One region of the Arthrobacter arnarulunnguaqae genome, then DNA from elsewhere that is predicted to be linked to it. Evidence: riboswitches for the same ligand, from Rfam matches in the RefSeq annotation. Region 1 holds a riboswitch; each other region holds the start of a gene.
What was found. Region 1 has a riboswitch for thiamine pyrophosphate ahead of ACHAAJ_RS09495 (sodium:solute symporter family transporter). Riboswitches for the same ligand answer to the same signal wherever they lie in the genome.
Positions count from the first base shown of each region.

Region 1 (7,627 bases):
CGGGCCGGGCTCGTCCAAGGGGACGTGTAGTCCGCTATCTCGTCGCCGCTGAACTCGCGGCCCACGGTCATTTGCATGGTCTTCGTCCGTGCGGCGAGCAGGTCCTCGGGCGTGGTCCCCGCGCGGACGTCCGGGTCGCGGAAGCGGGCCACCGCGGGGACGGGCCACGAATCGAACATCACCGAATTGACCAGGACGAGCTTGTCGACGCGCCCGCTGTGGACGGCGAGATGTTGGGCGACGCCGCGGTGGCGGTTCCGGCGTCGAGCTCTCCGTCGCTGCGCCCGAAACCGGGCAGGTCCAACGCGACGCAGGCCACGGCGTCCCCGAGCCGGGGCATCACGGGCTGCCACACCCTGCTCCAAAATGTGCCGTGCAGCAGCAGCAACGGCGGCGCGGCGGGGTCGCCGGCCGCGAGGTAGGACAGCCGCGTTCCGGCGACGTCGACCTCTTCTCGGCGCATGTGGGAGGTGTTGGGTTCCATAGCTCCTCCTGGAATCGTGCAGCGAGCGCCACGCCCGCTTCGGCGGCGCACTCCGTCCGTGGGGGCGGTGCGCCGTACCCACACTCTAGGCGTCTTCGGTGGCACGCAAAGGGGTTTTTCGTTCCCGAAACCAGCCGCGAATCGAGTCCGCGCGTCGGCGGACGGGACGCCGTCGCGGTAAGCGCCTCTGCCCGGCAAGCGGGCGGGAACGCTACCCCGTGAGGGCGTCCAGCGGCAAGATGAACGCTACGAAATATAACGGCTTGGTAACGATGGCGAAGGCGGGCCCGGGTTGTGACTACGCTAGCGCGCTAGCCGCGCCAACCCGGCGATCCCCGGGGGTGCTCGACGGAGCCGCGGACCGCCGAAATATCGCCAAATGGTGTCAAATACCCCGGACCCAGCTTGATGTTCTCACACAGGTCGCTACCTTGGAATAGATGGCTGACCAACTCGAAGAACCCCAGACACGTCCGAGGCACGAGGCAGAATTCCGCCACCCAGATACAACCGACGGCCACGCGCTCTGGCGCATGGCACGCGACACGGAGGTCCTGGACCTCAACTCGTCCTACTCCTATCTCCTGTGGTGCCGCGACTTCGCGGCGACGTCCATCGTCGCCACCGCGGCCGACGAACCCTGTGGCTTCGTCACGGGCTACATGCGCCCCGACGAGCCCGGCACGCTGATGGTGTGGCAGGTCGCGGTCGACGAAAGTCAGCGCGGACGCGGCCTCGCCGCGGCCATGCTGGACGAACTGGCCCACCGGGCCGGCGCCGACCGCGTGGAAACCACGATCACGGCGGACAACGCGGCCTCCAACCGCCTGTTCACCCGTTTCGCCGAGCGGCACGGAGCGGATTTCGACCGCGAACCGCTCTTCACCCCGGATCTCTACCCGGACGGCCACGACACCGAGTACCTGTACCGCATCGGCCCGCTCGGCCTCGACGCGGACCTGCGCGCACTGCAGTTGACCGGCGCATCCGCCCGCTGACCGCACCACGCGTCCACTCCACCACCGCCGTACGACGCCGTTGCCTCCGCACCGTCCACGGCGCCACTCGCACCACCACCGAAGGGATTTCCCATGACTGACATTTTCGAGACGCTCGAGTCCGAGGTCCGCGGCTACTGCCGCAGCTGGCCGGCAGTGTTCACGCACTCCTCCGGCAGCACCATGACCGCCGAGGACGGCACCGACTACCTGGACTTCTTCTCCGGAGCCGGCGCCCTCAACTACGGCCACAACAACCCGAAGCTGCTGGCGCCGCTGATGGACTACCTGGCGAGCGGCGCCGTCGTGCATTCGCTCGACATGAAGACGCCGGCGAAGCGCACGTTCCTCGAGACGTTCCAGCGCCTCATCCTGGAGCCGCGCAACCTGGACTACAAGGTCATGTTCCCCGGCCCGACAGGGACCAACACCGTTGAGGCGGCCCTCAAGCTGGCCCGCAAGGTCACCGGCCGCCAGCACATCCTCTCCTTCACGAATGCCTTCCACGGCATGACGCTGGGCTCGCTGTCCGTCACCGGCAACTCGATGAAGCGCAAGGGCGCCGGCATCCCGCTGACCAACAGCTCCAAGATTCCGTACGACGACTACTTCGACGGCGAGACGGCAGATTTCCTGTGGCTGGAGCGCGTCCTCGAGGACAGCGGCTCGGGCGTGGACAAGCCGGCGGCCATCATCGTCGAGACCGTTCAGGGCGAGGGTGGCCTCAACGCCGCGCGCGCCGGCTGGCTCCGCGGACTCTCCGACCTGTGCAAGAAGCACGAGATCCTGCTGATCGTCGACGACGTGCAGGCCGGCTGCGGCCGCACGGGCACGTTCTTCAGCTTCGAGGAAGCCGGCATCGAGCCGGACATCGTGTGCCTCTCCAAGTCCATCTCCGGCTTCGGCCTGCCGATGGCGCTCACCCTGTTCCGCCGCGAACTGGACGTCTGGGGCCCGGGCGAGCACAACGGCACCTTCCGCGGCCACAACCCCGCGTTCATCACCGCCACCGCGGCGCTGGAGAACTACTGGGCCAACGACGACTTCCAGAACCAGGTCGCCGGCACCATCGCCACGCTGCACCGCGGACTGGACGCGTTGGCCGCCTCGGTCGAAGGCGCATCCGTCCGCGGACGCGGCCTGCTCGCCGGAGTGCGCTTCCCGGACAAGTCCACCGCCGGCCTCGTGGCAGCCGAGTCGTTCCGCCGCGGTCTCCTGGTGGAGACCTCGGGACCGGACGACGAGGTCCTCAAGCTCATGCCGGCGCTGACCATCAGCGACGCCGACCTGAACCGCGGCCTGCAGATCCTGACAGACGCCACGCGCGTCGCCGTGGGCGCCCCCGCGCTCGCCACGGTCTAGCACGACGCCGGAACCCGCCTGCCCGGGCCGCCGCGCGCGGCGGCCCGGGAACCCCAGAACCAAAGGAGCACCATGCTTGTTACCCAGTTGAACGACCTCAACGACACCGACCGCGACATCAAGTCCGACACCTGGCGCAGCCGCCGCATGGTGCTGTCCGGGGAGGGCGTCGGTTTCTCGTTCCACGACACCGTGATCTACGCCGGCACGACGTCGACGTTCCACTACGCCAACCACATCGAGGCCGTGTACTGCGTCCAGGGCGAGGGAACGCTGACGGATGAGACCACCGGCGAGGTCCACGACCTGCGCGACGGCACCATGTACCTGCTGAACGGCAACGAGAAGCACACGGTGCGCGCCACCAGCGAGTTGCGCATGGCCTGCGTCTTCAACCCGCCGGTCACGGGCCGCGAAGTGCACGACGAGAACGGCGTCTACCCGCTGATCGTCGAGGAGCCCGCGCCGGTCTCATAACCCGCGCCGGGGCAGCGCCCCCAAGGATTTGCCCATCCGCAAGGCTGGGCAGCAACGATGTGCCGGCCCGAAAGGTCCGGCACATTGGTGTCTGCGCGGTACGGCGCAGACCGGCAACAACCGAGGAGGAACGGACATGACGGAGACACTGAGTCGCCTACACGACCAGTATCCAACACGAACAGGCAGCGACTACAAGGTGCTGGACCGGACCGGTCCCGTGGTCTGGGGATCCGCCACCGACGGTCCCATGGACGCGGGGACCCTCGAGGGTTTCGAGTCCAAGGGCTACCTGGCCATCGACCAGCTCATCACCGCCGACGAGCTGGAGACGCTCCGGGGCGAACTGAGCCGGCTGTCCGAGGACCCGACCGTCCGCGCCGACGACCGCACCATCGTCGAGGCGAAGTCGCAGGAGGTGCGCTCGATCTTCGACGTGCACCGCACCAGCGCGGTCATGCGGAAGATCGCCAACGACCCGCGGGTGGTGGAACGCGCCCGGCAGATCCTGGGCTCGGACGTCTACATCCACCAGTCCCGGGTGAACTTCAAGCCCGGCTTCGAGGGCAAGGAGTTCTCCTGGCACTCGGACTTCGAGACCTGGCACGCCGAGGACGGGATGCCCACCCCGCGCGCGGTGAGCGTCTCGATTTCGTTGACGGACAACTACTCCTACAACGGGCCGCTGATGATCATGCCCGGTTCGCACAAGAAGTACATCTCGTGCGGGGGAGAGACCCCGGAGGACAACTACAAGGCGTCGCTGGTCATGCAGGGCGCCGGCACCCCGGACAAGGAGACGCTGACCCGGTTCGCCGACGAATACGGGATCGACGTCCTCGAGGGCAAGGCCGGCGGGGCGATCATGTTCGACTCGAACTGCATGCATGCCTCCAACGGCAACGTGACGCCGTACCCACGCTCCAACGTGTTCATCGTGTTCAACAGCGTCGAGAACACCCTGGTGGAGCCGTTCGGCGCGGCCGAGCCGCGCCCGGACTACATCGGAGTCCGGGACTTCACGCCCGCGGGCTAGACAGTGCGACGGCGGTGCGCCCGCTGGCCGTTTTCGGGGTTCGATGTCCCCGGGAACGGCCAGCGGCGCGTAGGCCAGTAACATGCCCGCGAACCGATCCCAAGCCTCGAACGCTTGACGAATTCCGGTTTGGAGGCGGGCAGCGGCGCGACTACAGTCGAGTCGTGTAGAGCGGGAGCTCGGGTACGAACCGGGCTGAGAGGGCGAATGACGACGTCGCCGACCGCATGAACCTGTCCGGGTAATGCCGGCGAAGGGATGAGCATTCATGCTTGGTGTTTCCACGACCATCGCAATTTTGGCGGGCGTTCTCGGTGTTTTCGCGTGGGTTGGGCTGGCCGTGGGCCGGGACCGCGACCTCGAACAGTTCACGGTGGCACGCGGCAGCCAGGGCGGACTTGGACTGGGGCTGTCGTTTTTTGCCTCGGGCGTCGGGGCCTGGATACTCTTCGCGGCGCCCGAGGTCGGCGCTTCAGTGGGGCTGGCCGGCGTCCTGGGGTACGCCGTGGCGATCACGGTTCCCCTGTTCGGCCTCGTCTTCGTGGGACGGCGGTTGCGGGCGCTGGTTCCCGAGGGGCACAGCCTGATCGAATTCGTCCGGATCCGCTACGGCCGCACCATGCACGTTTACGTGCTCGGCATCTCCGTCTTGTACATGCTGGTGGCGTTGGCAGCTGAACTGACCGCCGTTGGCGCCGTGCTCGGACGCCTGTCCAGCATGGATCCGCGGGTCGGCATTGCCGCGGTCGCGCTCATCACCGTTCTCTATACGGCCTATGGGGGCCTCCGCGCCTCCATCCGGACCGACCGGTGGCAATCCTGGCTGTTGTTTCCCCTGCTGATAGTCGTCGGCGCACTGCTCTTCGGCGGACTGTCGCGGGAAGCCGCGCCGATGGATCCGGCGTTGTTCGCCGTGGACCTGACGGGCGTCGAGGCGGCACTGACGCTCGTCGTGGCGGTGACGGCAACCACCCTCTTCCACAACGGCTACTGGCAGCGGGTGTGGGCGGCCCGGGACGGGCGTGCGCTGGGCCGCGGAGCGGTCCTCGGGGCCGTGACGCGCTTTCCCGTCGTTTTCGCCGCGGGCATGGTCGGTCTGCTCGCGGCGGCCTATGGCGTCTCCCTCGGCGAACCGCCCGCACCCTTCTTCGCCCTGCTGGATTTCCAGCCCCAATGGGTTCTCGCGCTGGTCCTCATGCTCACCCTCGCGCTGGTGGCATCCACCGTGGACACGCTGCAGAACGGACTCGCCGCGGTTGCCGTCACGCACACCCCTTCCATGGGGCTCACCGGTGGACGCATCGCAACGGCAGTGTTCACGGTCATCCCGGTACTCGTCGCGTTCCAGGGCTTCTCGGTGCTGCGTCTTTTCCTCATAGCAGACCTGTTCTGCGCGGCCACCATCGTGCCCGCGTTGCTGGGGCTGTGGCGCCGTTCGACGCCGGGCGGCGCGGTCAGCGGTTCGGTGGCCGGCCTCGTGGCCGCCCTCGGGTACGGTTTCGCGGTCGGCGGTAGCCTTCCCGAGGCCATTGCCGTTGCGACCTTCGCGGAGGGACTCGCGCTTCCCCCGTTCCTCGCCGCGCTGTTCGCCTCCGCACTGGTCACCGTCGTGGTTTCCCTGGCGTCCGGACGGAGCCGGGACATGGAGGGCATTGGTGCGTTGGCCACGCCATTGACGTCGCCGCAACGGCCGGGGCCATCCGCCGCCGATGCGCCGGAGACGGTCCGATGACCGCCGACGCGGAGCCGGCCGCGGCCGAGGAACGCGACAGCCTGGATCTGCGGATCCAGGCATTCGTCGAACGCGGTGCCGCACCGTCGGAAACCGGCGGCGGGGGCGGCGCCGGCGGGAGCGACGCGGAGGCAGAATTCGGGGGACTCGCGCTCGAGTTGTTCGAGCACCAATACCGCCACAACAAGGCCTACCGGCGCTTTTGCCGCTCGCGCCGCGCGGAACCGGGGAGGATCACCAGCTGGGAACAGATCCCCGCTGTGCCGTTGGCCGCGTTCAAGCAGCTCACTCTCGCGTGCGAGCCACCGGAGGACGCGGCGGCGGTCTTCATGACCAGCGGCAGCACCGACCCCACCCAGCGGGGGCGCAACCACCATCCGCACCTCCACTTGTACGACGCGTCGCTGCGCGCGGGATTTGAGCATTACTTCCTGCCGGACCGGAAACGCATCCGCCTGCTGGTGCTCAACGCCCGCCCCGGGGAGCAGCCGCATTCCTCGCTCGCGTACTTCTTCGGCCGCCTGGTTGATTTCTTCGGGGCAACGGGCAGCACCCACTTCATGGAGAACGACCGCCTCGACGTGCGGCGCGTGGCGGCGGTCCTGCGGGAGGCCGAGGAAGCGGGGGAGCCCGTCGCGCTGCTGGGCGCCTCCTTCGCCTACGTGCATTTGCTGGACGCCTTCGACAACGAGGGACTTGCCTTCCGCCTGCCGGCGGGGAGCCGCCTGCTGGACACCGGAGGGTACAAGGGACGCTCCCGGGAGGTGTCCGCCGAGGACCTGCGCGCGCGGTTCGGGCGGCTCCTCGGACTTCCCGAGTCCCGGTGCGTCAACTACTACGGGATGACCGAGATCAGCTCCCAGTACTACGACACCGCACTCCGCGACGGCTGGGAGGGAACCGGCGTCCGGACCCGCCGCAAGGGCGTCCCGGCGTGGACGCGGATCCGTGTGGTGGACCCGGAGACCGGGGCGTCCGTGGAGCCTGGGCAGAGGGGCCTGATTGTCCACTACGATCTGGCCAACCGGGGATCGTGCCTAGCGGTTCTGGCCGAGGACGTCGGCCACCTGGTCGCACCGGATCCCGGTCGGGAAGCCGCGACCGAATTCGTCCTCCGTGGCCGTGCCGAGGGAACCGAATCCCGCGGATGCTCGATCGCCTTGGACGAAATCCTCGGTGCGAACCGGAGCTGATCGCCATGACCGCCGCCGAACAACGGCAAGTCCCGCCGCCCACCGGCCGCCCGCCCGCCGCGGGGCCGGCCGTCGATGGCTTCTTCCTGCCCCAACTCAACCAGTCCGAGCTCGACGGCCTCGCGTGGGAAACCCGCTCGTGGGGCGCCGTCGATCTCCGCATGCCGGTCGTGACTCCGGCTCTGGTGGACCTCGTGTGTCGGCGGCTCCTCCAAGCCCAGGTCGATTGCCTGGCCGAGCGTCCGGTCATGGAGATCGTCGAAGTGCTCGGACGGGTAGTGGCGAAATGGTCGGATCCGGACTACCCGTTGCGGCGGCAGGCCGAGGAGCTGCTGCCCACAGTGA
Region 1 is NZ_JBIMER010000008.1:81,561-89,187, reverse strand. It holds gene ACHAAJ_RS09525 (alpha/beta fold hydrolase) at 1-179, opposite strand, end outside; gene ACHAAJ_RS09520 (alpha/beta fold hydrolase) at 179-484, opposite strand; gene ectA (diaminobutyrate acetyltransferase) at 925-1,482, shown strand; gene ectB (diaminobutyrate--2-oxoglutarate transaminase) at 1,576-2,844, shown strand; gene ACHAAJ_RS09505 (ectoine synthase) at 2,917-3,321, shown strand; gene thpD (ectoine hydroxylase) at 3,458-4,357, shown strand; TPP riboswitch at 4,519-4,633, shown strand; gene ACHAAJ_RS09495 (sodium:solute symporter family transporter) at 4,626-6,089, shown strand; gene ACHAAJ_RS09490 (LuxE/PaaK family acyltransferase) at 6,086-7,282, shown strand; gene ACHAAJ_RS09485 (acyl-CoA reductase) at 7,288-7,627, shown strand, end outside.

Region 2 (7,627 bases), on a different contig from region 1:
CTCGGCCATCGCGCTGGGCGCCGACGTCACGCTGATCGATCCCGTCGACCCGCCACTGGTCCCCGCAGTCGGCCCGGAACTCGCAGGACGCCTGCACCGCATGCACACCGAGCGCGGCGTCCGCCTGGTCACGGGCATCCCCGCGGCCATCACGGTGGACGACGCCGGGCACCACGTAGGGATGGACGACGGCTCAACGATCGACGCCGACCTGGTCCTGGTGGGCATCGGAATCGTTCCGGAGACGGCACTGGCGGCCTCCGCGGGCCTGGACATCGACAACGGGACGCTGGTCGACGAGCACCAGCGCACCACCCACCCGTTGGTCTACTCCGTGGGCGACTCGTCCCGGACGCGGTTGCCCGATGGCACGCTGTTGCGCCGCGCGGAGCATTGGGAACACGCCATGAACACCGGAACGACGGCGGCCGCCTCGCTCCTCGGGCAGGACCTGCCCGCGCACGGCGCCTCCTGGTTCTGGTCCGACCGCCACGGCGTGCACGTCGAGGGCGTCGGCTCGATGCTCGGCGAGGGCAGCGTGGTGCTCCGCGAGCGCGACGGCGTCCCGCTGGCCAGCTTCCGGCTGGACCCGGACGGATACATGGGAGGGTGCGCCGCGATCGACGGCGGCCTGACCGTGCGCGCGGCCCGCCGCATCATCGACCGCAGGATCCTGGTGGATCCCGCGAAGCTGGCGGACCCGGACATCGACCTCAAGAAACTCGCCCGCTAACCCCGATCCCATCGATCCCCTCCAAGAAACGCGAGCCGAAACCATGACCGAAAACGTGGCCCCCACGGCGGGGCTGGACACAGCCGCACCGGACAACACCACATCGGACAAGGGCGCGCCGAAGACCGACGAGTTGGACGGCCGCCTGGTCGACTCCGAGCTGTCCTACCGCGTCCAGCAGTTCTACTTCCGCGAAGCCGAGCTCCTGGACGACGGCCGCTTCGCCGACTGGCTCGAGGTGTTCGACGACGACCTCTTTTATTGGGCCCCGCTGCGCACCAACCGGCTCCGCCGGCAGGCCGCGCTGTCCATCGGACGCGAGGGAGAGGCCGCCTACTTCGACGAGACCAAGGAATCCCTGGCCTGGCGCATCCGCCGCTACGACTCCGGCATGGCCTGGGCCGAGGATCCGCCATCGCGGACCCGCCACCTGATCTCCAACGTCACCGTCCACCACCAGGGCGACGGCACCCTGAGCGCGCGCTGCGCCTTCCTGGTCTACCGCAACCGCCTGCAAACGGAAACGGACATCTACGCCGGCGGACGGACGGACATCCTGCGCATCCAGCCCGACGGCGGATTCCGCGTCGCGCGCCGAGAGATCCTCTTCGACGCCAATGTCCTCCAGGCGAAAAACCTCAGCACGTTCTTCTAGCCGCACCGTTCACCACGAGAGGTCCACATGAGTGAAACACAGCAGGCCGGCTGGCTCCGGGGCGACGTCGCCCTGGTGACCGGCGGAGGGTCCGGGATCGGCCGGGCCGTGGCCGAACGCTACCTGGCGGAGGGCGCCTCCGTGGCGATCTTCGGCCGCGACCTCGCCAAGCTGCAGGCCGTGGTTGACGCGAGCGCCGCGCCGGAGCGCATGCTGGCGATCGCCGGCGACGTGCGCGAGACGCGCGACCTGCACGACGCCGTCGAACAGACCGTCGCGCGCTTCGGCAAGCTGGACATCCTGGTGCCCAACGCCGGAATCTGGGACTACAACCGCTCCATCACGCGCCTGGACGGGGAGCAGTTGGGGGACGCGTTCGACGAGCTTTTCTCCATCAACGTCAAGGGCTACCTGCTCACGGTGGAGGCGGCGTGGCGGGAACTGGTCAGGACCCGGGGGTCCATCGTCATGACGCTGTCCAACGCCTCCTTCCACACCGCCGGCGGCGGGCCCGTCTACACGGCGTCGAAGTTCGCCTGCCGCGGGCTGGTCAACCAGCTCGCCTACGAACTCGCGCCGAAGGTGCGCGTCAACGGGGTCGCGGTCGGCGGCATGAACACGGACCTGCGCGGACCGGCGTCGATCGGTCTGGACGGCCGCTCCATCGCGGACTCGTTCGCCCGCTCGGAGGTCACGGGCAACAACCCGCTGATCCCGCTGCACGACGCCTCGGTGGAGCCCGTGGACTTCACCGGCTCCTACGTGCTGCTGGGATCGCGGAGCAACGCCGGGAACATCACCGGCGCCATCATCCCCGCCGACGGCGGCATCGCCGTCCGCGGCTTCGGGGACCGGGCCGCGGGAGGCGACCAGCTATGAGCAACCGGATCGACATCAACCCGGTCGGCGGCGTGCTCCGCCAGGCCGCGTACTCGCCCGACTCCACCGCGCTGGTGTACGAGGGGCGCGAGATCGGCTACGGCGAACTCGCCCGCGACGCCGGCCGGATGGCCTCCGCGCTACGCGCCCAGGGTGTGGCCGACGGCGACCGCGTGGCCTACCTGGGCCTGAACAGCGCCACCTTCATCACCACCATGCTGGCCGCCTGGTGGCTCGGCGGGGTGTTCGAGCCGCTGAACTTCCGGCTCGCCCCGCGCGAGGTCGGCGTGCTGCTGGAGCGCTCGGCGCCCACGGTCGTCGTCGTCGAGCCCTGCCACCAGGACGTCGTCGAGACCCTGGCGGGCTTCGCCGGGCACGACGCCGGAACGCAGCGCTTCGTGCTCGTGGACAACGATCCCGCCGTGCCCGTGGCGGGCGAGCCGGCGTCGTTCTGGACGCCCCTGACCGCGTTCCTCGGCGCCGCCGGCGGTGAGGTGCCCGAGGCCGTGGAACGGTCCGAGGACGATCTGGCGATCCTGATGTTCACGTCCGGCACCACCGGGGTCCCGAAGGGCGTGCAGCTCACGCACGGAAACCTGTGGTGGAACTCCGTGAACGTCGATTCGCTGGTGGACACGCGCCGCGGGGACACCAACCTGGCGGTCGCGCCGCTGTTCCACGTCGGCGGGCTGAACGCGCTGACCATCCGCGTGCTGGTGCGCGGCGGCACCACGGTGCTCCGCCGCACCTTCGATCCGCGGCAGACCCTGCGCGACATCGAGGAGTACGGGGTGTCCCAGGCGTTCCTGGTCCCGGCGCAGCTTTCGGCGATGCAGCAGACCAAGGAGTTCGAGGCGCACGACATCTCCAGCCTGCGGGCGCTCATCTGCGCGGGCGCGCCGGTCCCGCCGGTGCTGCTGAGGCAGTACGAGCACAAGGGCGTAGCCGTGCAGCAGGCGTGGGGCCTGACCGAGACGTCCCCGTTCGCCACGTACCTGCCCTCGGAACTGACGTACGCGAAGGGCGGATCCTGCGGGATCCCCATGCCGTACAGCCAGGTCAAGATCGTGGATCCGGCGACCGGTGCGGACGTCCTCGCGCCAGGCGAGACCGGGGAGATGTGGACGAAGGGGCCCAACGTCACTCCCGGTTACTGGAACGACGACGCCGCGACAGCCGCCGCGTTCCACGACGGCTGGTTCCGCACCGGGGACATCGGCTACCGGGACGCGGACGGCTACTTCTACATCGTGGACCGGCTGAAGGACATGATCATCACGGGCGGCGAGAACGTCTATCCGGCGGAGGTCGAGCGCGCGCTGATGGAGTACCCGGGCGTCCTGGACGTCGCCGTCGTGGGCGTCGACGACGAGAAGTGGGGCGAGTCGGTGGTGGCGGTCATGAGTTGCGCCGACGGGTCCGTGCCGGACATCGAGTCCGTCCGCGAGTTCACCGCGACTTACCTCGCGCGCTATAAGCTGCCCAAGAAGCTGGTGCTGACCGCCGCGGTTCCGCGCAACGGGGCGGGAAAACTGGACAAGCCGGCCATCCGCCGCCTGGTCAGCGAGGAGGAGTAGCCGCATGATGGACCACGACGAGCACGCCGACAACGACCACGCCAACGACGAGGTCGACCAGTTGCGCTGGCCCGATGCGCTTCCGCCGTCGTGGGCGGCCGCCCCGGTTTCCGCGGAGCCGGGTTTCGAGTCCACGTTCGCGGTCACCGAGGACGGGGCCCCGCGGGGGAGCGTCTCGGTGGTCCGTGTGGCCAAGAGCGAGTTGGACGCCGCCTACCCGGCCTCCGTGCGGGACCGGCTGCTCGTGCCGTCGCCCGACGCCCCCGCGGAGGCGCTCCAGCTGGTGTCCGAACGCGTCATGGAGGCCGAACCGGCCTGCCGGCGCCTGGTGGTCTCCACCCCGGAGGGGGACGTCGCGCAGATCGCGCGTGCAGAGAGGGCCGGCTACCGCTACGTCGTCGACGTCGACCTGCCGGACCGGGCGGTCTCCCTGATGGCCGCCGAACCGGACTGGGTGCTCGAGGAGTCGCGCCGGATCGACGACGTCCCCACGCGCTAGGCGGTCCGGCGCTAGGCGCTCTTGGCCGCCTGCCGCTTGGCCTGGTGCTGCTGCCCGCTGATCGCCGCCACGGCGCGCGAGGCGGCGTAGCAGACCTTCCGCAGGACGGTGGCCTGCGAGTCCGGGACGAACTTGCCGACCGGCCCGGACACGGACATCGAGGCCACCGGCTTGCCGTTGGGCCCGAAAATCGGGGCGGCGATGCAGTTCAGACCGGTGAGGATCTCCTCGCGGTCGAACGCGAGGTTGGTGTTGCGGACCTCCAGGAGCTCGCGGCGGAAGGCGTCCGGGTCCGTGATGGTGGCCGGCGTCCAGGCCAGCATTTCGGAGCGCATGGCCTCGTCCGCGGCGTCGGGATCGTAGGCCAGGAGCACCTTGCCGACGGCGGTGCAGTAGGCCGGGGCACGCCCGCCGATGCGCGAGGGGCTGCGCACCTGCAGGTGTCCGTAGAGCTTATTGAGGTAGACGACGTCGGTGCCCTGCAGGACGGCGAGGTGGACCGTCTGCTTGGTCAGTTCGTAGAGGTCCGCGAGGAACGGCGTGAGCGCGTCCCGCATGCGGCCCTGCAGCGCGTCCTCCTGCGTCGAGCCCAGGTCCTGGATCATCTTTCCCAGTCGGTATGCGTTGCCGGCGCGCTCCACGGCACCGTTGTTCTGCAGGGTGGCCAGCAGCCGGAAGGCGGTGGACTTGGACAGCGAGGCTCGGCGGGCGAGTTCGCTGACGCCGACGCCGACGAACGCGTCGTTGCCGAAGGCGTTGAGCAGCGACATGGCCTTGTCGACGGCCGTCCGGTCGTCGCGGGGCGCGGGGGTGCTACGGGTCATGCTTTAGTTTCCCGCGCCATCGTGCGGCTGTCAAACATGACAGTTCGTCACTTATAGGTGACACTTGGGGTGTGCAGGCCAACGACCTCGTCTCCCGGAACATCCGCCGTTTCCGCGTGGAGCGCGACCTCTCGCTCGGCGAGCTTGCGGCGCTGGCGGGCATCTCCAAGCAGACCCTGTCCAAGGTGGAGGGCGGCGTCGGGAACCCCACGGTGGGGACCCTGGAGAGCATCGGGCACGGGCTCGGCGTCAGCGTCGTGCGGCTGCTGACCGAATGGGGGACTCCCGTCCACGAGTCGTTGGCGGCGGACGCATCCTGGCGTGCCGCTGGCGTCGCGCACGTCAGGGACCTGGACCGGATCTATGGGTCCGGATACGTCCGGACGCATGTCCTGCGCGTGCATCCGTCGACGAAGACGCGCGTGGTCGAGGTGCACGGATTCGGGTCCCTGCACCAGTTGTATGTGGTGTCCGGGACGCTGGAGGCCGGTCCGGTGGGGGACCTCCGCCGCCTGGGCGAGGGCGATTTCCTGCGTTTCCCGGGCGACGCGGAACACGCCTACCGCGCGGTCGGGGGCCCCGCCGTCGCGCATCTGACGACGACGGCGCCCCAGGTGCCGCAGTTCCCGCACGGGGACGGCACCGGGGATCCGGCCTGAGCTCTCGCTCCGGAATGGGGCGCCCGTTGGCCCGGGCGCCCCAAGTGGGCTAGGCTCGCCATCGTCCACACGGGTGCCCTCGCAAGGGCTGAGATCAGGCTGACGCTGCCTGCGACCGTCGAACCTGTCCGGGTCATGCCGGCGTAGGAAGTGAGGGCTCATCCGTGAGCGTTTCAGCAGAAAACCAGTCCATCCACCGTGCCTCCGAACAGCACCCGGCCCACTCGCCGGCGTTCCTGGAGGACGCCGACTCCGGCATCCGCGTGCCGGTGACGGCGATCAGCCTGGACGATTCCCCGGACGGAAACCCCAATCCGCCGCTGAACGTCTACCGCACCGCGGGGCCGGGCAGCGACCCGCTGGAGGGGCTGCCGCCGTTCCGCGCCGCGTGGATCGAGGGCCGCGGGGACACCGAGGAGTACGGCGGCCGCGAGCGCAACCTGCACGACGACGGGAAGTCGGCCGTGCGCCGCGGCGCGGCATCATCCGAATGGAAGGGCGCGCGTCCGGTCCCGCGGCGTTCGCTAGCTGGGCGCGTGGTGACGCAGATGCACTACGCGCGCGCCGGCGTCGTCACCGAGGAGATGCGCTACGTGGCGCTCCGCGAGGGATGCGACGTGGAACTGGTGCGCAGCGAGGTCGCCGCCGGACGGGCCATCATCCCCAACAACATCAACCACCCCGAGTCGGAGCCGATGGTCATCGGCAAGGCGTTCCTGGTGAAGATCAACGCGAACATCGGCAACTCCGCCGTGACCAGCTCGATCGCCGAGGAGGTGGACAAGCTGCAGTGGGCCGCCCACTGGGGCGCCGACACCGTGATGGACCTGTCCACCGGCGACGACATCCACACCACGCGCGAGTGGATCATCCGCAACTCGCCCGTCCCGATCGGCACCGTGCCCATCTACCAGGCGCTGGAGAAGGTCGGCGGCGACGCGGCGAAGCTGGACTGGGAGGTCTTCCGCGACACCGTGATCGAGCAGTGCGAGCAGGGCGTGGATTACATGACCATCCACGCGGGCGTGCTGCTGCGCTACGTGCCGCTGAGCGCCGAGCGCGTCACGGGGATCGTGTCCCGCGGCGGGTCCATCATGGCGGGCTGGTGCCTGGCGCACCACCGCGAGAACTTCCTCTACGAGCGCTTCGACGAGCTCTGCGAAATCTTCGCCCGGTACGACGTCGCGTTCTCCCTGGGCGACGGGCTGCGGCCCGGCTCGATCGCCGACGCGAACGACGCCGCTCAGTTCGCGGAGCTCGACACGCTGGCCGAGCTGACGAAACGGGCGTGGGAGTTCGACGTCCAGGTCATGGTGGAGGGGCCCGGGCACATCCCGTTCCACCTGGTGCGGGAGAACGTGGAGCGCCAGCAGGAGCTGTGCGACGGCGCGCCGTTCTACACGCTGGGCCCGTTGGTGACGGACATCGCGCCGGGCTACGACCACATCACCAGCGCCATCGGGGCCACGGAGATCGCCCGTTACGGCACGGCGATGCTCTGCTACGTCACCCCGAAGGAGCACCTCGGGCTGCCGAACAAGGACGACGTGAAGACCGGGGTGATCACGTACAAGATCGCCGCGCACGCCGCCGACCTGGCCAAGGGCCATCCGGGTGCGCACGAGCGTGACGACGCCCTGTCCAAGGCGCGCTTCGAGTTCCGCTGGAAGGACCAGTTCGCGTTGTCGCTGGATCCGGCCACGGCGGAGGCGTTCCACGACGAGACGCTGCCGGCCGAGCCGGCCAAGACGGCGCACTTCTGCTCGATGTGCGGGCCGAAGTTCTGTTCCATGCGGATCTC
Region 2 is NZ_JBIMER010000010.1:5,400-13,026, forward strand. It holds gene ACHAAJ_RS10455 (FAD-dependent oxidoreductase) at 1-733, shown strand, start outside; gene ACHAAJ_RS10460 (aromatic-ring-hydroxylating dioxygenase subunit beta) at 777-1,388, shown strand; gene hcaB (3-(cis-5,6-dihydroxycyclohexa-1,3-dien-1-yl)propanoate dehydrogenase) at 1,416-2,267, shown strand; gene ACHAAJ_RS10470 (acyl-CoA synthetase) at 2,264-3,844, shown strand; gene ACHAAJ_RS10475 (GNAT family protein) at 3,849-4,343, shown strand; gene ACHAAJ_RS10480 (IclR family transcriptional regulator) at 4,355-5,167, opposite strand; gene ACHAAJ_RS10485 (helix-turn-helix domain-containing protein) at 5,239-5,826, shown strand; TPP riboswitch at 5,886-5,993, shown strand; gene thiC (phosphomethylpyrimidine synthase ThiC) at 5,991-7,627, shown strand, end outside.
Region 2: it holds a riboswitch for thiamine pyrophosphate, as region 1 does, so the genes downstream of both, thiC (phosphomethylpyrimidine synthase ThiC) here and ACHAAJ_RS09495 (sodium:solute symporter family transporter) in region 1, are expected to answer to the same signal.

Region 3 (7,627 bases), on a different contig from region 1:
TTGCAGGGTGCCCCGGACGTGGCGCTGACCCAGCTCCTCGTCGAGACCATCGTCCTGGTCGCCATGGTCCTCGCGCTACGCACCCTTCCGGCCCCGCTGTGGACGTCCAACCCCGCGGGCCACCGCGCCTTGCGGGCGGCCATCGGGATCGGCTTCGGCCTGGTGATGATGTCTATCGCGGTGATCGCGATGGCCTCGCGCACGGCGGACCCCGTCTCGCTGGCGTTCCCGGAGCTCGCGTACTACGGCGGCGCCGGAAAGAACATCGTCAACGTCACCCTCGTGGACATCCGCGTCTGGGACACCTTCGGCGAACTCACGGTGCTGGCGGCCGCGGCCACCGGCGTCGCCAGCCTCATCTACGTCCGCGGACGCGGCGACGACAAGCGCCCCGTGGAGGACGTCGAGCCGGGATCCGTGGACCGCGGATCCGAGCACATCCACGCGCCGAACCGATCCGCCGCCGCGCTGGCGATCGCCCGCCACTTCGCCAAGTCGGCCAAGGACGCGTGGATCGTCGCGGGCCGCACGTTGGCCCCCGAACGCCGGTCGATCATCCTCGAGGTGGTGACCCGGCTCATCTTCCACTCCCTCATCCTCTTCTCGGTCTACCTGCTGCTCGCCGGGCACAACACCCCGGGTGGCGGCTTCGCCGGCGGCCTCCTCGCGGGGCTGGCCCTGACCATCCGCTATCTCGCGGGCGGGCGGTTCGAGCTCGCGGAGTCGACCCCGATCAGCCCCGGAACCCTCCTGGGAATGGGGCTGGCGACGGCGACGCTTTCCGGCGTCGTGCCCTTGTTCTTCGGCGGGCAGATGTTCCAGAGCGCCGCCCTGGAGTTCTCGCTGCCGGTGTTCGGGGACCACAAGTTCGTCACGTCGACGATCTTCGACGTCGGCGTGTACCTGGTGGTCGTCGGCCTGGTCGTCGACGTGTTGCGCAGCCTCGGCTCCGAGATCGACGAACGCTCCGAGGGCGCCACCCCGGAAGAGCCCCAAAACCCCGCGGCCCCGCAGACGGAGGGGGTGGCCCGATGACACCGAACGTCACCCTACTGCTGGTCATGGGCGTCCTGTTCGCCGCCGGCATCTACCTGCTGCTCGAGCGCAGCCTGACGCGCGTCCTGCTGGGCCTGCTGCTGATCGGCAACGGTGCGAACCTGTTGATCCTGATTGCCGGCGGGTTGCCGGGGCTCGCCCCGCTTTACGACCCGGAGACTCCCGCGGACGCGTATTCCGACCCCCTGCCGCAGGCGCTGATCCTGACGGCGATCGTGATCACCTTCGCCGTGACCGCCCTGATGCTCGCCATCATCTACCGGTCCTGGGTCATCGCCCGGCGGGACGAAGTGGTGGACGACCTCGAGGACCGCCGCGTCGCCGAGCAGTCCCACTTCGACTTCGAGGACGACGCGGAGGTCCCCGCGGACACCACGGAGTTCAGCGAGGACACCGACGAGGCCGCCTCGCGGGCCACCGCGGACGCCAACCGGTCGGCAAACGAATCCGACCGGCGGCAGGCCTCCTCGGAGGAAAGCGCCGGAACAGACGACCACGGGAGAAACAGGGAGGCACGATGACCGAACCATTGGCCGCCGTGGCCTTCGCGCCATTGGCCGTAGCACTTCCGATTCTGGGCGCGGCACTGGCCTTCGTGTTGCGCCGCCATACGCGGATCCAGCGCATCACCACGATTTCCACGCTCGTCATCACCCTGGCGCTCGAGGTCTGGCTGCTGACCGCGGCCTGGGGCCACGGAGCGCAGGCCGTCCTGATCGGCGGATGGGCCCCGCCGTTCGGCATCTCACTGGTGGTCGACGAGTTCTCCTCCCTGATGCTCGTGGTCTCCACGGCGGTCAGCCTCGCCGTGCTGGTGTACGCGACCGGGCAGGGCATGGCCGACGGCGACGAGGACGGCCCCGTCTCCGTCTTCCACCCGACCTACATGATTCTGGTGGCCGGCGTCTCCAACGCGTTTCTGGCCGGCGACCTCTTCAACCTCTACGTCGGCTTCGAGATACTGCTGACGGCGTCCTACGTCCTGCTCACCCTCGGCGGAACGACGGCGCGGATCCGCGCGGGCGTGACGTACGTCGTCGTGTCCGTGGTGTCCTCCATGTTGTTCCTCATCGCGATCGGCATGATCTACGCCGCGACCGGAACGGTGAACATGGCGGACCTCGCGCTCAAGCTGAACGACCTCAATCCGGGCACCCAGATGATCCTGCACCTGATGCTCCTGGTGGCGTTCGGGATCAAGGCCGCGGTCTTCCCGCTCTCGTTCTGGCTCCCGGACTCCTACCCGACGGCCCCCGCGCCCGTGACCGCGGTGTTCGCGGGACTGCTGACCAAGGTCGGCATCTACGCCATGGTGCGCACCGAGACCCTGCTGTTCCCCGGGGACCGCATCAACTCGGTGCTGATGGTGGTCGCGCTGCTGACGATGATCGTGGGGATCCTCGGCGCCATCGCGCAGGCGGACATCAAACGCATGCTCTCCTTCACGCTCACCAGCCACATCGGTTTCATGGTGTTCGGGCTCGCCATCGGCAACGTGGCGGCGCTTGCCGCGACGGTCTACTACGTCGCCCACCACATCATCGTCCAGACGTCCCTGTTCCTCGTGACGGGCCTGATCGAACGCCGCGCCGGGACCTCGAACGCCGACCGGCTCGGATCGCTCTCCAAGCTTTCCCCGGTGCTGGCCGTCCTGTTCTTCCTCCCGGCCATGAACCTGGCCGGCATCCCGCCGTTCTCCGGCTTCCTGGGCAAGCTGGGGCTGCTGCAGGGCGGGATCGAACTCGGGACACCGCTGGCCTGGGTTCTCCTGGGCGGGGCCGTGGCCACGTCGCTGCTGACCCTGCTGGCCGTCGCTCGGGTCTGGAACCGGGCGTTCTGGCGGAAGGCGGAGGACGCGGAGGACCCGGACCCGCTGCTCCTGGTCGGCGCGGCCGACGGCGGGCGCGTGACCACCTACCGCCACGTCGCCGACCATCCCGCCAGCCGGTTCAGCGACCGCGGCGACATCGAGCTCCTGCCCCGCGCCATGGTCGGCTCGACGGCCGCCCTGGTGGTCCTGGGCCTGTCGCTGACGGTGTTCGCCGGCCCGCTGTTCGGACTCAGCGAGCAGGCGGCGCGCAACATGATGGACCGCAACGACTACATCTCGGCGGTGCTGGGGACCGCCTCGGAGCGCAACGCACCCGTGACGGGAGTGGCACCGTGACTCCCACGCGTCCGTCCGCACTGGGCATGCGCACCCCCGGCGCCGCATCCCGTCGCCGCAAGCGTGCGCGCTTCATGGTGGAGCTGCCGCTGCTGGTGTGGATGGTGCTCGTCTGGGGCGCGCTCTGGCGGGACTTCGCCATCGGCAACCTGGTGTTCGGGTTCCTGATCTCCCTCGGCGTCGTGTCCGCGTTCCGGCTACCGCCGGTGGAGCTCAGCGGCCGGTTCAACGTGTGGCGCGCAGCGCTCTTCGCCGCGCGGTTCGTGTGGGACATCGCCGTCGCGAGTTTCCAGGTCCTCGGCACCGCGCTGGTCAAGGGCCCCAAGGTGCGCAGCGCCGTCGTCGGGGTGGGCCTGCGCAGCCGCGAGGACCTGATGATCACCACGGTCTCCCACGTCCTCACCCTGATACCGGGATCGTTCACCGTGGAGGTGGACCGTCCCAACGCGACCCTGTATCTCCACGTCCTGGACGTGAACACCCGGGAGGAGGCGGAGGACTTCCGCCGCAAGGTGCGCGCCACCGAGGCCCGGCTGATTCGCGTGATGGGGACGCGCGAGGAACTTGCCTCGCTCGAGGCGGAGAACGGCGCCGAGGCCGGCGCGAAGCGCGGGAGGACAGCATGATCATGGACATCGCCGTATGGGCCTCGGGACTGCTGATCGCGGCCGCCGCGGCCCTGGCCCTCGTCCGCATAGCCCGCGGCCCCTCCATCCTGGAGAGGGTCATCGGCCTGGATGTGCTCCTGACCATCGTCGTCGCCGCCCTGTGCATCGACATGGCCGCGAACCACCACATCGACCACCTGCCGTTTGTCCTGGCGGCCAGCGTGATCGGCTTCATCGGCTCGGTGACGATCTCGCGCTACGTGACGGACCGGAGGAACTCCTAATGGACAATTCGCTGTGGGGGACCGCCGTGGACGTGGTGTCCGCCGTCTTCCTGGTCGTCGGCGCGCTGATGTCGTTCGCCGCCGGAATCGGCATGCTCCGCTTTCCCGACCTGCTGTCCAGGATGCACGCAGCCACGAAGCCGCAGGTGCTGGGGCTGTTGCTGATGCTCACGGCCGTGGGCCTGCAGATGGGCTCGTGGTCCGTGGCCCCCGCGCTGTTCCTGGCGTGGATGCTCCAGCTGCTGACGGCACCAGTCAGCGCACACATGGTCGGTCGATCCGGATACCGGACTAGGCACCTGAAGAAGGAAACGCTGGTGCTGGACGACCTCGACGAGGTGGTGGCCCGGGCCGCCGACGGCAACGCCGGCGGCCGCGAGACCCCGCCGGGCAGCCCCTAGACGCCTTCTAGACCTCGTCGAGGGTGCGGTTGAACCGCGCGATGGCGCGTTGCGTCCCGCGGTTGGTCGCCACCTGGATCACGGCCGCGACCACGGAGGACATCACGGCGAAGCCCAGTGCCTGGCGCAGCGTCGCCTCCGCCTGCGTCTTGGGGTTCGTCGGCTTGGGCGGCTCGTTGCCGGTGACTTTCGTCCAGACCGCGTCCACGACCTTGGCGCCGGCCAGCCCCGCGACCAGCGAAATGATGGTGCCGCCCACCTTCAGCAGAATGTTCACGTGCAGTGCTCCCGTCGTTCGGCGTGATTACCTGCCCAGCATAACGCGGGGCTAGACTGGGGACACTGAACAACTACGACAGGGGAGCGTCACGATCGGTGCCCAACGGCCCGGTCAACTGATGCTGAGAGTGCGCTTCGACGCAGACCCTCGAACCTGCTCCGGCTAGTACCGGCGAAGGGAGTCGAGATCTCAGGGTGAGCGCGCCGTCGACTCTTCCTCCCCTCCTTGCCCTCAAGGAGGAAAAACCATGACCACCCTGCAGAACCCCCGCAACGCGCGCGCCTCGTGGCGCGTCGTCGACATCGTCGTCGCGGCCGTGATCGCCGTCGCCTCCGGCGTCATCTTCTTCGGCTGGAACACCATCCACCACGCGCTGGACTTCCTCTTCGTCGCCTTCCCGCCGTCCTCGGCGCTCGTGGCCGGATTCTGGCTCTTCCCGGCCGTGCTGGGCGCGCTGATCATCCGCAAGCCGGGCGCGGCCCTGTTCTGCGAGACCGTCGCCGCCGTCGTGTCCGCGTTCCTCGGCTCCGAATACGGCTGGACCGTGCTGGTGTCCGGGCTTGTCCAGGGCCTCGGCGCCGAACTCGTGTTCGCCGCGTTCCTCTACCGGCGCTGGGGCCTGGTGACCGCGCTCCTCGCCGGCGCCGCGGCGGGCCTCTTCGGCGGAATCAACGACGCGTTCGTCTTCAACTGGTTCCCCGAATACACCGCCGCCATGAAGCTCGTCTACGTGGGCTGCATGACCGTCTCCGGCATCGTCATCGCCGGGCTGTTGTCCTGGCTGGCCACCCGGGCACTCGCCCGCACCGGTGCGCTGTCCGCCCTCGCCTCCCGCAAGGCCGGACAGGAACCGGCCCGGGGCTAGCCGGTAGGTCCCCTCATGGCCACCCACATGCACGACGCCGGTGCCGCCGGCCACGGAGCGGAGCGGCGTGGCGAACACGGCGCCGCGCCGGGCACGCGGCCCGTCGCCGGGCACGCGCCCGCCTCGGTGAGCGCCCGAGGGTGGGGCTGGCGGCATGCCGACCGCACCCGAGACGCCCTGCGTGGCCTCGACCTGGACATCCGGCCGGGGGAGCGGATCCTGCTCGCCGGGCCGTCGGGCGCGGGCAAATCCACCCTGCTCCACGCCCTCGCCGGCGTGCTCCACGCGGACGAGGACACGGCATCCGCCGGGGAACTGCTGGTCGACGGTCGCCCGGCCCACGCGTCGACGGGCCGCGCAGGACTGATGCAGCAGGACCCGGAGACGCAGGTCGTCCAGGCGCGCGTCGGCGACGACGTGGCGTTCGGGGCCGAAAACCTCGCCGTGCCGCGCGATGAGATCTGGCCCCGGGTCGCCGAGGCGCTGGACGCCGTCGGGCTGCGGGTCGGGCTCGACCATCCGTCGTCCTCCCTCTCCGGCGGCCAGAAGCAGCGGCTGACGCTCGCCGGGATCCTGGCTATGCGGCCCGGTCTGGTGCTGCTCGACGAGCCCACGGCCAACCTGGATCCCGCGGGCGTCCGCGAGGTCCGCGACGCCGTGGTGGCGGCACTGGAACTCACCGGGGCGACGGCCGTCATCGTCGAGCACCGCCTGGATGCCTGGGCACCGCACGTGGACCGCGTGGTGGTCCTCGAGCCCGGGGGAGGCGTGGCGCACCAGGGCACTCCCGCCGAACTGTTCGCCCCCGGCCCCGTGCGCGAGGATCTCATCCGCGCCGGCGTGTGGGTTCCCGGCCACGTGCCGATCCTCCCGGTGCTCCCGGCGATGGCGGACGACGCCGGCGCGCGCCCGGCCGGGGAGATGCTGCTGCGCACCGAGCTGCTGTCCGTGGCCCGGACCGCGGGCGCCCCCGTGGCACTGGCCGGAGTGGACCTGCGACTGGGCGCCGCGGAGGCCCTTTGCATCACCGGAGCGAACGGCTCCGGCAAGTCCACACTCGCCCTGACGCTCGCGGGACTCCTTCCCGAACGCTCGGGACGCGTCGTCGCGACGCCGGCGCTCACCTCGCCCGGCGACCCGCCGGAGGGTTCGGCGAGGGCCAACTCCACCGTCCTCGCCGAGCGTCCCCACCGGTGGAAGGCAGCCGACTTGGTCAGCCGCATCGGCACCGTCTTCCAGGAGCCGGAACACCAGTTCGTGGCGGCCACGGTGCGCGAGGAGCTGGCGTTCGGTCCGCGGCAGGCGCGGGTGTCGGGGAGCCGGATTCCGCTGTTCGGCGACGATCAGATCGCCGAACGGGTCGATGGCTTGTTGGACCGCCTCGGGCTGCGGCACCTGGCCGACGCGAACCCCTTCACCCTGTCCGGCGGCGAAAAACGCCGGCTCTCGGTCGCCACCGTGCTCGCCGCGGGGCCGTCGGTGTTGATCGTGGACGAACCCACGTTCGGCCAGGACATGAACACGTGGACCGAACTCGCGCTGTTGCTGCGCGAGCATCTGGAGGCGGGAGCCTCGGTCGTCGCCGTGACCCACGACGAACACTTCGCCGCGGCACTCGGCGCACGCACGCTGGCCGTGGAGACCCTCGCCGCCGGTCCGCCCGCGGCGGAGGGGGGCGCCGACGTCGGACGGCCCGGCCTGCTGGAGCCCACTGCGTCCGGCCGGACCAGTCTCCTCGGCCGCTCCAATCCGCTGGCGAAGCTCGGCGCCGTCGCGCTGGCGACCATCCCGCTGGTGGCGACCCTGGATTTCGTGAGCGCCGGACTCGTGGTGTTGGTGACGCTGTGCCTGCTGCCGCTCGCCGGCATCACCATAGCGCGCTTCCTCGCCCGGGCCTGGCCGCTGCTGGTCGCCGGGCTGTTCGGCGCATGGGGCACCGCGCTGGTGGGCAACGACTCGGGCGCCG
Region 3 is NZ_JBIMER010000005.1:135,530-143,156, reverse strand. It holds gene ACHAAJ_RS07115 (Na+/H+ antiporter subunit A) at 1-1,035, shown strand, start outside; gene ACHAAJ_RS07110 (Na(+)/H(+) antiporter subunit C) at 1,032-1,577, shown strand; gene ACHAAJ_RS07105 (Na+/H+ antiporter subunit D) at 1,574-3,223, shown strand; gene ACHAAJ_RS07100 (Na+/H+ antiporter subunit E) at 3,250-3,849, shown strand; gene ACHAAJ_RS07095 (MrpF/PhaF family protein) at 3,846-4,115, shown strand; gene mnhG (monovalent cation/H(+) antiporter subunit G) at 4,115-4,516, shown strand; gene ACHAAJ_RS07085 (DUF4235 domain-containing protein) at 4,524-4,793, opposite strand; TPP riboswitch at 4,864-4,993, shown strand; gene ACHAAJ_RS07080 (ECF transporter S component) at 5,044-5,661, shown strand; gene ACHAAJ_RS07075 (ATP-binding cassette domain-containing protein) at 5,677-7,627, shown strand, end outside.
Region 3: it holds a riboswitch for thiamine pyrophosphate, as region 1 does, so the genes downstream of both, ACHAAJ_RS07080 (ECF transporter S component) here and ACHAAJ_RS09495 (sodium:solute symporter family transporter) in region 1, are expected to answer to the same signal.

Region 4 (7,627 bases), on a different contig from region 1:
GCGAGGTTGGGCGTGGCGAGGTCCGCGAGGGGAAGCAGCGCGCGCAGTGCGGCCCCGGCGTCGTCGTCCAAGAGCCGGTCCCCGCTGGTGGCGACCATGACGGGATCCAAGACCACCACCGGCCGCCCCTCCCCCAACCCCCGGAAGTGGACATCACCACCCTTAACTAACCCCCGGTAATGTCCACTTCGCGTGGTGGGGGGGAGGGATTGGAGCCAGGTGGACACCGTCCGGATGGTTTCCGCGTTGCCGAGCATGCCGATCTTGACGGCGTCGATCCGGATGTCCTCCGCGACCGCCGCCAGCTGGGCGGCCAGGAAATCCACCGGGGGGATGTGGACGCCGCTGACGCCGCGGGTGTTTTGCGCCGTCAGCGCCGTGATGGCGGTCATTCCGTAGCCTCCGCACGCGGCGATCGACTTCAGGTCCGCCTGGATTCCGGCGCCGCCCGAGGGATCGGACCCGGCGATGGACAGGATGTTGGGCACGGCGCTCATGCGCGGTCCCCCGATCGGCGCGCGGCGCAGGCCGCCTCCCATTCTGCGCGCAGCGATCGCGCGGCGGCGGCCGGGTCCTCCGCCGCGCAGACCGCCCGGACCACCGCCATGCCGGACGCCCCCGCGACGGCGACCGCGCCCGCGTCGCCGTGGCCCAGCCCGCCGATGGCCACGCAGGGCAGCGGCGCGGCGGCGACGAACTCCGCCAGCCCGCCGAAGCCGATTGGATCCGGGTGGTCCTTCTTCGTCGGCGTCGGCCGAACCGCACCTGTCCCCAGGTAGGAGACCGTGCCGGCGGGCATGGCCGCGAGGGCCTCCAGCTGGGGCAGCTTCCCCGAGCTGAGACCGAGAATCGCGTCCGGGCCGATCAAACGGCGCACCAGCGGCGCCGGCAGGTCCGACTGCCCGATGTGCACGCCGTCGACGCGGGCGCCGGCCTCACGGGCGGCCAGGTACACGTCCACGCGGTCGTTGACGACGAGCGCCGCGCGGCCCGCGGTGTGCTCGGAGCAGGCCACGACGTCGTCGAGGAAGGCGCGGGCCGGGACGTCCTTGCACCGGAGCTGGACGATCGTCGCCCCTCCGTCGACCGCCGCGGCGACGATCTCCGCCAGCGGGCGCCCGTTGGTGCTCCCCGCGTTGGCCACCAGGTAGAGCGAGAGGTCGAACGCGGCGCTCATCGCAGCACCGCCCGTTCCGCAAGCTGCTCCGGCGTCGTGGAGGACAGTGCGTCGAGAAATGCGACGGCGAAGCTCCCCGGACCCGTCGCCGAGGCGGCCGCGGCCTCCGCGGCCACCGAGAAGAACGCGTGCGCGGCGACGCTGCCGGCGAATGGATCGTCCGCGGCCGCGGCGAACGCGGCGACCAGGGCGCCCAGCGCGCAGCCTCCGCCCGTGACGCGCGTGAGCAGCGGGCTGCCGCCGTGCACGCGCACCGTGCGCTCGCCGTCCGTGATCAGGTCGACCGCGCCGGAGACTGCCACCACGCCGCCGGTCCGGCGGGCCAGCGCGGCAGCCGCGCCGGGCGCCGCGTCGACATCGTCCGTCGCGTCCACGCCGCGTCCCCCCGCGCCGACGCCGGCGAGGGCCATGATCTCCGAGGCATTGCCGCGCACGACGTCGGGGCGCAGCTCAACGAGCAGGCCCGCGAACCCGGTGCGCAGGGCCAGCGCGCCCACGGCCACGGGATCCAGCACCCAGGGCGTGCCGGATTCGTGCGCGGCGCGGGCGGCCTCGAGCATGGCCTCGCGCTGCTCGCGGTGCGGGGTCCCGAGGTTGACCAGGACTCCGGAGGCGAGGCGGGCGAACTCGGCGGCCTCGCCGGGAACGTCCACCATGGCCGGGGCGGCGCCGGCTGCGAGGAGGACATTGGCCGTGAAGTTCGCGACGACCGTGTTGGTCAGGCACTGGACCAGCGGCGCGGTGGCGCGCAGCCGCCCCAGGTGGTTCGCGGCCGATTCGGGCGAGACGACGGGTGGAACAAGGTGTGAAGGCGCAATGGAATCCATGGGCGACATCCCTCCGCTAGTACGAACTAGATCAGGTGTGTACGGGTGTGATCTCAGTCCCTGGCGGACACCCCGTGTCACTGCAGGCGAGCTTACCGCGTTCCGCCCGTGAACTCCCTCGTGCTCGGGCGGATGCCGAAACGGCTAGGTTGATGACCATGGGTCTTTTTTCTCGCACCAAGCCGCGTCCGCCGCGCGCGGACACCGTCGCGGACGCGTCATCGGCCGTCCCGGCCGTCCCCGTCGTCGCGGAGACCGTGACCCGGCTCCGCGACTCGGCGTCCACGCACCTGGCCCACCCCCGGAGGTTCCGTGCGGGGCAGCTGCGCGCACTGGAGCGCATGCTCGACGCCCACGAGGGCGAGTTCCTCGAGGCGTTGGCCGCGGACCTCGGCAAATCGGCCGTCGAGGCGCACCTGACCGAATTGGATCTGGTGCGCGGGGAGATCGACCATGCGCAGCTCCACCTCACCGAGTGGATGGAGGCCAAGGGCGTCCGCGTTCCGCTGGCGTTCCAGCCGGCGTCCGCCAAGGTCGAGCCGCAGCCGTTGGGCCTGGTGCTGGTCATCGGTCCGTGGAACTACCCGGTCAACCTGGTGTTCGCGCCGCTGGTGGGCGCGCTGGCCGCCGGGAACTGCGTGGTCCTCAAGCCCTCGGAGCTCGCGCCGGCGACGTCGGAGCTGATCGCGCGACTGGTTCCCCGGTACCTCGACCCCCGCGCCGTCGCCGTCGTGGAAGGCGGCGTCGAGACCAGCCAGGCGCTGCTGGCCCAGCGGTGGGACCATGTCTTCTTCACGGGAGGCGAGCGGGTGGGCCGCATCGTGGCCGAGGCGGCCGCCCGCCACCTGACGCCGACCACGCTCGAGCTGGGAGGCAAGAGCCCCGCCGTCGTCGTGGACGGCAACCCCGCGGCGATCGCGCGCCGCATCACCTTCGGCAAGTTCCCGAACGCGGGCCAGACGTGCGTGGCCCCGGACTACGTCCTGGCCGTGGGGACGGCCGCCGACGGGCTGGAAAAGCACCTCCCCAAGGCGATCGCGTCCTTCTACGGACGCAACCCCGCGAAAAGTAGGGACTACGGGCGGATCGTGAACCGCCCCGCGTTCGATCGGCTCGCCGGGTTTATCGAGGCGGCCGCGGGCGGCGCGGGCCGCATCGTGAGCGGCGGGGTTTCGGACGCGGAGTCGCTGTTCATCGAGCCGACCATTCTGGCCGACGTCGACCCGGCGTCCCCGGTCATGACCGAGGAGATCTTCGGGCCGGTCCTGCCGATCGTGCGGGTGGCCTCGTTCGACGACGCGGTGCGGTTCATCAACTCCCGTCCCTCCCCGCTGGCGGCGTACCTGTTCAGCGAGAAGCCCCGGCTGCAGTCCGCCTTCGAGGACCGGGTGCGCGCCGGGGCGATCGGGCACAACGTCTGCAACGCGCACCTGGCCATCCCCGCGCTCCCGTTCGGAGGCGTCGGGGCGTCCGGGCACGGGAGCTACCACGGGCGGGCGGGGTTCGAGACGTTCAGCCAGTTCCGGTCCGTTCTGTCGAAGACGGCCGTGGTCGATACGCTCAGGGCCGTGTACCCGCCGTACGGGCGTCTGAAGGCGGGGCTGCTGCGCCGGATCCTCTAGCGCGGCCACGGGGGTGTCGAGCGTCACGCCGGAGACGGGAACAGGCCGGTATTGCATGCGGTTGCATATTGTGGAAGATCGATCGGCCCCCGCGCCGGTTCCCCAAACCAATAGGAGCATCCCCATGGCAACCACCGTCCTGACCCTCGTCGGCTCGCTGCGCAACGGATCCACCAACCGTCAGCTGGCCGAGGCCACCGCCGCCAACGCGCCCGAGGGCGTGGAGGTCAACGTGTTCGAGGGCCTCGAGAACCTGCCGTTCTACAACGAGGACGTCGACATCGAGGGCCAGGTTCCGGCCGCCGCGGCCGAGCTGCGCGCCGCCGCCGGTGCCGCGGACGCCATGCTGCTGGTTTCCCCGGAGTACAACGGCACCATGCCGGCCGTCCTGAAGAACGCCATCGACTGGCTGTCCCGCCCGTACGGCGCCGGCGCCATGACCGGCAAGCCGGCCGCCGTCATCGGCACCGCGTTCGGCCAGTTCGGCGGCGTGTGGGCGCAGGACGAGGCCCGCAAGGCCGTCGGCATCGCCGGCGCGACCGTCCTCGAGGACGTCAAGCTGTCCATCCCGGGTTCCCTGGTCCGCTTCGCCGAGACCCACCCGAAGGACGACGCCGAGGTCGCCGGCCAGGTCGCCGCGGTGCTCGAGGGCATCCGCGCCGCCGCCGAAAAGAACTAGCGCGACCGAAAAGAACCAGCACGACGCCGGCGCCCGCCGGCGCGGAAAAGGCCGGTCCCCACGGGGCCGGCCTTTTCGTTGTGCCCGGTTCCCGGGCGACTAGGCGATCACGCCGTCGACCAGCTTCTTCGCCTCGGCCTGGACCTGCGCGAGGTGCTCGTCGCCCCGGAAGGACTCCGCGTAGATCTTGTAGACGTCCTCGGTCCCGGAGGGGCGGGCGGCGAACCAGGCGTTTTCGGTGGTCACCTTCAGCCCGCCGATGGCCGCACCGTTGCCGGGTGCCTCGGTCAGCTTGGCGGTGATCTCCTCCCCCGCGAGCGTCGTCGCGGTGACGTCCGAGGCCGACAGTTTGCCCAGCGCGGCCTTCTGCTCGCGGGTCGCGGCGGCGTCGATCCGGGCGTACGACGGCGCGCCGAACTCCGCGGTCAGTTCGCCGTACCGCTGGCTGGGGGACTTGCCGGTGACGGCCTGGATCTCGGACGCGAGCAGGGCCAGCAGGATGCCGTCCTTGTCCGTGGTCCAGGGGGTGCCGTCGAAGCGCACGAAGCTGGCCCCGGCCGACTCCTCGCCGCCGAACACGCCGGTTCCGTCCAGCAGGCCCGGCACGAACCACTTGAAGCCGACGGGCACCTCCACCAGCTCGCGTCCGAGCGATGCGGCGACCCGGTCGATCATCGACGAGCTCACCAGCGTCTTGCCGACACCGGCGCCGGAGGGCCACTGCGGTCGGTTGCGGTAGAGGTAGTCGATGGCCACGGCGAGGTAGTGGTTGGGGTTCATCAGGCCGGCGTCCGGGGTGACGATGCCGTGGCGGTCCGCATCGGCGTCGTTGCCGGTCGCGATGTCGTACAGGTCCCCGCCGTCGCGCACCTTGCCGATCAGCGAGGCCATGGCCGAGGGCGAGGAGCAGTCCATGCGGATCTTCCCGTCCCAGTCCAAGGTCATGAACGCAAAGCGGGGATCCACCTCGGGGTTGACCACGGTCAGGTCCAGGCGGTGGCGCTCGGCGATGGCGGCCCAGTAGTCCACGGAGGCGCCGCCCATCGGGTCCGCGCCGATGCGCACGCCGGCGTTGCGGATGGCGTCGATGTCCAGCACCGAGGGCAGGTCGTCGACGTAGCCGGCGAGGAAATCGAAGGTCCCGACCGATTCGGCGGCCTTGGCCCGCGCCAGCGGGATGCGCTTGACGCCCTTGAGGCCGGCCTCGAGCAGTTCGTTGGCGCGGCTTGCGATCCAGCCCGTGGCGTCGGAGTCGGCGGGTCCTCCGTGCGGCGGGTTGTACTTGAAGCCGCCGTCGCTGGGCGGGTTGTGGGAGGGGGTGATGACGATGCCGTCGGCCCGTGCGGCGCCGCCGTCGCGGTTGTGGGCCAGGATCGCGTGGCTTAGCGCCGGCGTCGGGGTCCAGGCGTCGCGCGCGTCCAAGAGGACCCGGACGCCGTTGGCCGCCAACACCTCCAGGGCGGTGTCCTGCGCCGGGTCCGAGAGCGCGTGGGTGTCCTTGCCGACGAAGATCGGGCCGGTGATGCCCTGGCCGGTCCGGTATTCCACGATCGCCTGGGTTATGGCCGCGATGTGGTTCTCGTTGAACGAGCCGTTCAGGGATTTTCCGCGGTGTCCCGACGTGCCGAAGGCGACGCGCTGCACGGGATCGGACGGATCCGGAATGATGTCGAAGTACGCGCCGCGCACCGCATCGACGTCGATCAGGTCCTGGGGGAGGGCTACTGTGCCCGCTCGGTTCGCCATGGGTACAGCTTTACAGATTCGCCGCCGAAGTCGGAGGTGTGCGGGAACATTTCGCCATCCTAGAATGGGTTCGTACAGCGGGGACGAACAGCGAGGACGCGGGGACCATGGGCAACGAGCAACAACGGCCGTTCAACGATCCGAGCCACCCCTCCTGGTACTCGGAACCGGGAGGTCCCGCGCCGCAGAATCCGTACGCCGCCCAGGCGCCGCAGCAGCAGGCCCATCCCGGCGTCTACCCCGGCGCGTATCCGGCCGCGGAACCGAAGACGCTGAGCATCGTCGCGCTGGTGTTGGGCATCGTTGGGCTCGTAACCGGCGGGTTCCTCCTCCTTCCGCAGATCGGCGCGATCGTCGTCGGGCACATCGCCCTGCGCCGGGAGCCCGAGGGCCGCGGCATGGCGATCGCCGGGCTGGTCCTCGGCTACCTCGTCGTGGTCCTGGGGCTCGTGCTCCTGCTGCTGCTCGTGCTCTTCCTGCCGGTCATGTCCGCCATGTCCGGGGACTTCACCTAGCCGCTTCGAGCTGCGCCGCCAGTCCCAGCAGCCCGGCCTCGGCGCCGGCGCGGCCGATCAGCTGCACCCCCATCGACAGTCCCGCCCCGGTGGACAGCGTGGGCAGGACGATGGCCGGCACGCCGGCCACATTCACGATCGACGTGAACGGCGTGTACTGGCACTGCAGGCGGTAGTCGTCGTCCGGGGGATGCGAGTTGTAGTGGCCGATCGGGCGGGGCGTCTGCGCCAGGGCCGGCGTCAGCACGGCGTCGTACCGTCCCCATTGCGCGCGCGAGTCCTCGGCGATGCGGCGCAGGATGCGCGCGGCGGACGCCTTCTGAGCGTCGGGGCGCGCGATCGCCCGATCGCGGAAGGAGCGCGTAAACCGCGTCAGGTGCGGCTCGCCGGCCCGCGGGATCCGCGCCTCGGCCAGCCCCGCGGTCCAGATGGCCTGGAACGCCGGCGCATAGCGGTTGTCGTAGCGGATCTCCGCCTCCTCCACGTGGTGGCCGGCCCGTTCCAACAGCACGACGCCGGCATCCAGCGCCGCCGCGGCCGCCGGGGAGAGCGCGATCTCGTAGTGCGACGCGAAGGGCGAGTGCGTGGAGACTCCGATGCGCAGCGCACGCCCGCCGCCCGGATCGGCCGCGAGCGCCGCGGCCAGGAACGCGCCGTCCGTGCCCCCGACCATGGAGTCCAGGAGCAGGCCCGCGTCCGCGGCGTTGCGCGCGATCGGCCCCGAGGCGACGAACCGCGGCGCGCCCCAGGCGTCGACGGAGCCGTTGGCCAGGTCCGCCGGAACCGTGCCCAGGCCCGGTTTCAGGCCCACCAGGCCACACGCGGCGGCCGGGATGCGAACCGAACCGCCGCCGTCGTTCCCGGGGGCGAAGGGCAACATTCCGGCGGCGACGGCGGCCGCGCTCCCGCCGGAGGAACCGCCCGGCGACAGGCGCGGATCCAGCGGATTGCGCGCCGGAGGGGCGATGCGGTTTTCCGAGTAGCAGTTGAGCCCGAACTCCGGAATCTGCGTTTTTCCCAGGCTCAGGGCGCCGTCGGCGTGCACCCGGGACACCAGCGGA
Region 4 is NZ_JBIMER010000021.1:23,457-31,083, reverse strand. It holds gene ACHAAJ_RS14190 (bifunctional hydroxymethylpyrimidine kinase/phosphomethylpyrimidine kinase) at 1-497, opposite strand, end outside; gene thiE (thiamine phosphate synthase) at 494-1,177, opposite strand; gene thiM (hydroxyethylthiazole kinase) at 1,174-2,004, opposite strand; TPP riboswitch at 1,996-2,089, opposite strand; gene ACHAAJ_RS14175 (aldehyde dehydrogenase family protein) at 2,163-3,626, shown strand; gene ACHAAJ_RS14170 (NAD(P)H-dependent oxidoreductase) at 3,751-4,305, shown strand; gene pgm (phosphoglucomutase (alpha-D-glucose-1,6-bisphosphate-dependent)) at 4,405-6,051, opposite strand; gene ACHAAJ_RS14160 (DUF4190 domain-containing protein) at 6,159-6,566, shown strand; gene ACHAAJ_RS14155 (amidase) at 6,559-7,627, opposite strand, start outside.
Region 4: it holds a riboswitch for thiamine pyrophosphate, as region 1 does, so the genes downstream of both, thiM (hydroxyethylthiazole kinase) here and ACHAAJ_RS09495 (sodium:solute symporter family transporter) in region 1, are expected to answer to the same signal.